Regions from separate parts of the Fischerella sp. genome, predicted to be linked through region 1. Evidence: predicted binding sites of a transcription regulator. Region 1 holds the regulator's gene; the other holds the start of a gene.
What was found. Region 1 encodes NtcA, which controls nitrogen genes in cyanobacteria. Its sites were predicted from a motif close to TNTGTANNNNNNNNTACANA; they were not measured.
Positions count from the first base shown of each region.

Region 2: glnA (type I glutamate--ammonia ligase) is a predicted target of NtcA. The motif match lies at 1,780-1,799, and genes of this name have one in related genera.

Region 1 is NZ_JACAEU010000115.1:76,288-79,453, reverse strand. Features, by position in the region: gene hisB (imidazoleglycerol-phosphate dehydratase HisB) at 1-27, opposite strand, end outside; gene fabI (enoyl-ACP reductase FabI) at 155-931, opposite strand; gene ntcA (global nitrogen regulator NtcA) at 1,580-2,251, shown strand; gene HXY43_RS15690 (DUF3084 domain-containing protein) at 2,511-3,166, shown strand, end outside.
Region 2 is NZ_JACAEU010000025.1:16,549-19,714, reverse strand. Features, by position in the region: gene HXY43_RS04135 (hypothetical protein) at 1-56, shown strand, start outside; gene glnA (type I glutamate--ammonia ligase) at 238-1,653, opposite strand; gene apcB (allophycocyanin subunit beta) at 2,008-2,517, shown strand; gene HXY43_RS04120 (TlyA family RNA methyltransferase) at 2,693-3,166, shown strand, end outside.

The DNA.
Region 1 (3,166 bases):
AAGAGTTTGGCGATCGCTTATTTGCATAGGTATTAGGGATTAGGTATTGGGGATTGGGTATTGGGTATTGGGGTTTAGGGATGGAGTATTGGGTAGTGGGTATTGAAAATAATTTCCTAGTCCCTAGTCCCCAGTCCCTAATCCCCAGTCCCCCTTACATTCCCATGATTTCATATCCTGAGTCTACATACAGGACTTGCCCTGTAATTCCGCTTGCCAAGTCGCTACACAAGAAAGCTGCTGCGTTACCCACCTCTGTTTGAGTCACAGTACGTCGCAAAGGAGCTACTTTCTCCACATGATGAATCATATCTAGAATACCTCCAACGGCACTTGAAGCTAAAGTGCGGATCGGCCCTGCGGAAATGGCATTCACCCGGATATTTGAGGGGCCTAGTTCCGCAGCCAGGTAACGTACGCTAGCCTCCAGCCCAGCTTTGGCAACTCCCATGACGTTATAGTTGGGAATTGCTCTGACAGCACCCAAATAAGTGAGAGTGACTATGCTTGCTCCTTGTGTCATCAAAGGTTTAGCTGCACCCGCCAGCTGCGCCAAGGAGTAAGTGCTGACTTCTAAAGCTGTATGGAAACCCTCACGGGAGGTTTGGCTAAAGTCCCCACTCAGATCGTCTTTGTTGGCAAAAGCAAGGCAATGGATGAGGATGTCTAACTTGCCCCACTTATCGCGGATTGTCTCAAAAGCAGACTTAACCTGCTCGTCATTTTGGACGTTACAGGGCAGAAACAGGCTAGGGTTGAGGGGTTCTACCAGTTCTGCGACCTTTTTCTCCATTTTGCCTTTTTCATCTGGTAAATAGGTAATGCCGAGGTTAGCACCGGCTTTGTGCAGTTGTTGGGCAATACCCCAGGCAATCGAGCGGTTATTAGCAATGCCAGTAACCAAGGCATTTTTTCCAGTTAAATCCAGCATATAAATTGTTAGTGCGATGTTTCATTAGGAGCATACTAGAATCTGAGTCTAGTTTGTCTTTGTTTTGGACACGATTTACAAATTTGACACTTTCAACTTGAGAAGAGGTGAGGTTATAAAAGATTAAGACCTTTACTGGTTATGGTAAACAACCTCAAGATACTCGGCAAAACCCATTGTGCTTACTTTTCTTACCTATATTCCAGCAACTGTTGCAATGAGAGTTTTATAAAAATCTGTCACAAGTTTGGTATAAACTACATTTAATTATTTTTTTAAAAAATATATTAGGATGCACAAATTCACCTAAGCCTGCTTTGTGCTTCTTGGTTGATATGCTCACATGATGTTTTATGATTATTGACAAGGCTGTTTGCTGCCACAAAATCTGCACTAAAACTTTAAGAGAATCTCAATGAATCTTTCTTTTTTCTTAAAAAACTTATTGTCTACAATTTTGAAAGTACCTAATACAAAGTACTAGATCCCAGTAGGATAAATTTTGTATCATGTTGGACAAACATTTAAGAGGCAAAGAGGTTAAGTATAGGAAAGAACAGAAAGGTTAACAATGTTTTCTTGATTTTTCGGGTGTATTCTTAGGTAATCTATATTTAGTTTTTTCCGGCATTGGGTAGGGGAAGGGAGATGATCGTGACACAAGATAAAGCCCTAGCAAATGTTTTTCGTCAGATGGCGACTGGAGCGTTTCCGCCAGTTGTGGAAACGTTTGAACGCAACAAAACGATCTTTTTCCCCGGCGATCCTGCAGAACGAGTTTATTTTCTTTTAAAAGGTGCAGTGAAACTATCCAGGGTGTACGAGGCAGGAGAAGAAATTACCGTAGCGCTACTGCGGGAAAATAGCGTTTTTGGGGTTTTGTCCCTACTAACGGGAAACAAGTCCGATCGCTTTTATCATGCAGTTGCTTTTACACCTGTAGAATTGTTATCAGCTCCAATTGAACAGGTGGAACAAGCACTCAAAGACAACCCAGAATTGTCGATGTTAATGTTGCGAGGCTTGTCTTCGCGGATTCTCCAGACAGAGATGATGATTGAAACACTTGCTCACCGTGATATGGGTTCGAGGTTGATCAGTTTTCTATTAATTCTCTGTCGGGATTTTGGTGTTCCTTGTGCAGATGGAATCACAATTGACCTCAAGCTATCTCATCAGGCGATCGCTGAAGCAATTGGTTCTACTCGCGTCACCGTCACCAGGTTACTAGGCGATTTGCGCGAAAAGAAGTTGATTTCCATACACAAGAAAAAAATCACTGTTCATAAGCCTGTTACCTTAAGTCGGCAATTCACTTAAAAGCACTTGGGGATTGGGGATTAGGGACTAGGGACTAGGGATTGGGCATTGGGAATAGGTGAAAATGATGAATGCTGAATGCTGAAAATTTCATAATTCATAATTCATAATTCATAATTTTTATGCCCCTTGCCCCTTGCCCCTTGCCCTGATAAATTAACTTTTTCCCGACTTCTGCAAGAAGTCTTCCGATCCCCCACACAAAACGCCTGAAAGTAGTAGGCTGTATCTGGAAGGATTTCTTCGGTAAATATTAAAGATGGCCACCGGGTACATCCTCATCATTGCAATTTTAATTTTAGGAGGCGTTATTGCCACCGTGGGCGATCGCATAGGCACGCGGGTTGGCAAGAAACGGCTCTCACTATTTAACCTACGACCAAAAAACACGGCTGTATTAGTAACGATTTTGACAGGATTGGGCATTTCAGCATCAACCCTGGGAATTTTATTTTTAGCCGATGAAGGCTTGCGTAAAGGCGTATTTGAACTAGAGGACATTCAAAAAGACCTTAGGCGTAAGCGCGTACAGTTAGAGAATACAACTCAACAACTTGATACAACAAAACAAGAGTTAGACCAAGCCAGAAAAGAACAAACAAAAGCTCAACAAGACTTGCAGGAAATTAATAAATCCTTACAAGCCGCTAATGCCAAGCAACAGCAAACACAAACCCAACTCAACCGCACTATTGACCAAAAAGCGCGAACCCAAGCCCAACTCCAACGTACCCAAAAACAGCTAGATCAAGTAGCAACTCAGTACCAGCAAGCTATGGCTCAGTTGCAAAACGTTTATCAAGAGAGAAACAAGCAACTAGCCGAAATTAAAGGACTCCGGGCAGAACGCCAAAGACTTTACGAAGAAGCTAAACAAGCAATTGCCGAAGCCCAAGCGGCCATTGACAAACGCGA
Region 2 (3,166 bases), on a different contig from region 1:
AAATAGACCCCAACGCTCGAATTACTTATGACCGCAGCAATGCTGCGATGAGCTAAATAGTTGGTGGTTGGTAGTTGGTAGTTGCTAGGTGGTAGTTACAAACAACTACCAACAAACAACCAGCAAAAAAGCCACCCAGCTTGGGTGGCTAAATTTATGCTCTCAAATAGCTATTTGTTAGTTGTTGACAACGAACTACTATCTACTAACTATTAACTACTAACCAATTTCTTAAAATTAGCAATCGTAGTAGAGAGAAAATTCGTAGGGATGAGGACGCAAGCGCATGGGGTTGACTTCGTTATCCAGCTTGTAAGAAATCCAAGTTTCAATGAAGTCTTCAGTAAACACGCCTGGTTCAGTTAAGAAAGCATGATCCTTTTCTAGTGCTTCCAATGCCAATTCCAAAGAACCGGGAGTGGAAGGAACCTTAGCCAGTTCTTCTGGAGAGAGTTCATAGATGTTTTTATCTAGAGGTTCACCAGGATGAATTTTGTTCTTAATGCCATCCAAACCAGCACACAGCATCGCAGCAAATGCTAGGTAGGGGTTAGAAGTAGCATCAGGACAACGGAACTCTAAACGCTTGGCTTTGGGGTTAGTACCAGACAGAGGAATACGAATAGAAGCAGAACGATTACCTTGGGAGTAAGCCAAGTTCACAGGTGCTTCATAACCAGGTACAAGACGCTTGTAAGAGTTAGTGGTGGGGTTGGTAATTGCCAAAAGTGCGGGTGCGTGCCTGAGGATACCACCAATGTAGTACAATGCTATTTCACTCAACCCAGCGTATTTGTCGCCTGCAAACAGGGGTTGACCGTCTTTCCAGATAGATTGGTGGGTGTGCATCCCCGAACCATTGTCCTGGAAGACAGGCTTGGGCATGAAGGTGACAGATTTGCCGTATTTCTTAGCGACGTTCTTGATGATGTACTTGTAAGTCATCAGCCAGTCCGCTGCTTCGATTAACTTACCAAAACGGAAGCCCAATTCGCACTGACCACCAGTTGCAACTTCGTGGTGGTGCTTTTCAATTGGAACTCCGCATTTTGCCATTGTCAACAGCATTTCTGTCCGCATGTCTTGCAGGGTATCTGTGGGTGAAACAGGGAAGTAACCCTCTTTGTAGCGCGGTTTGTAACCTAGATTGGGGCTTTCTTGTTTACCGGAATTCCAACGACCTTCTACAGAGTCTACGTGGTAGTAGCCTTCGTAGGAGTTTTGATCAAAGCGAACATCGTCAAAGATGAAGAATTCAGCTTCGGGACCAAAAAAGGCTGTATCGCCAATTCCAGAAGAAACTAGATTGTCTACCGCTTTTTGAGCAATTACGCGAGGACAACGGCTGTACCATTCACCCGTACGCGGTTCTTTGATGCTACAGATGATGCTAAGAGTTGGTTCCTGCATGAAAGGGTCGATCCAGGCAGTGTTTGGATCGAGTACCATTGCCATGTCTGATTCGTTGATGGCTTTCCAACCCCGAATACTGGAACCATCGAAAGGTACGCCGTCTGTGAAACTGCTTTCATCGATTTGCTCGTGAAATACTGTCAGGTGCTGCCAAATTCCTGGCATATCGATGAATTTCAGATCGATCATCTGAATATTGTTGTCCCGAATCATCTTCAGGACGTCTTGTGGGGTTGTCATGGTTACTCCTTCTCTGCCGACATCTTAAGTACAGTAAACCACAATGTTAATGCACGCTGACCCTACTAGTTTGAACCTAAATCTTAAAGACACCTGGAATATCCTAAAGAGATAAAACAGGCAAAATTTGTAGTTTTTGTTACAGAATGTCAAGATTACAGGTTATATTTACCTTTCCTAAACATGTGTACAAAACTTGATAGTTCATCTGTTGGGGGCAACTTTGGCATAGAATCCTTAAGTAGCGCATAGATTGCTTTTGTGCCGGAGCTTCTTTATATTTCAGTGGCACAAAAAGTAGCAGCAGTCAAATTAATATCAAACCATAGATAGTAACGATTGGGAGATAAAGGAATGCGGGATGCAGTCACAAGTTTAATTAAGAATTATGACGTTGCTGGACGGTATTTTGACCGCAATGCGATCGACAGCCTCAAGTCCTATTTTGAAAGTGGAACGGCACGAGTGCAAGCCGCAGGTGCTATTAATGCAAATGCAGCGGCAATCGTCAAGCAGGCTGGCTCTAAATTATTTGAAGAACTGCCAGAGTTGATTCGCCCTGGTGGCAATGCCTACACGACTCGTCGCTATGCGGCTTGTTTGCGCGATATGGACTACTATCTGCGTTATGCTACCTATGCCATCGTTGCTGGTAGCATGGATGTGCTAGATGAGCGGGTTTTGCAAGGTCTGCGGGAAACCTATAATTCTCTAGGGGTTCCTATTGGCCCTACTGTTCGCGGTATCCAAATTATGAAAGACCTTGTGAAAGAACAAGTAGCAGCGGCTGGTGTTACTAATACTAGCTTTTTGGATGAGCCGTTTGACTATATGACCAGTGAATTGAGCGAGAAGGATATTTAGTAATTCAACAAAGGCAGGCATACTGCCTGCTCTAGTTGGTCTAAGATAGATCAAGCCTCCTGAGGTTGGAGCTTTGTCAGCGCACTCTGATGGGATGTTGTGTTAGCGAAGTTCAAGCCTGGGAGGTTAGTTTTTTTGATGAAACACAAGGAACGCAAAGGGCACAAAAAGAAGATTGGCTAAGCAAAGATTGGATGTTTTATTGGTAGAAAAGAATTTATGTTCTTCAAGACAACAGGCGCAGCGGCTGATTCAAGCGGGTGAAGTGACTGTTGATGGTAAGCTGATTGACAAGCCGGGGATGGAGGTTGAGTTAACCGCTGAGATTAAGGTTAAAGAGCGATCGCGTTTTGTTTCGCGCGGTGGAGAGAAACTTGCTAAGGCGCTACAAGAGTTTGCTATTGCTCCAGAAGGGCGGATTTGCTTAGATGGTGGTATTTCTACAGGCGGTTTTACTGATTGTCTCCTGCAAGCTGGGGCAAAGCTAGTTTATGGCGTAGATGTTGGTTACGGACAAGTTGACTGGAAGTTACGTAACGACCCAAGGGTGATTTTGAAGGAACGCACGAATTTACGGTATCTTACACCAGATGAACTCTATGGTACATCCCCCTTGTCTTCACAAGGGGAGGGTTACGCTGACTTAGCA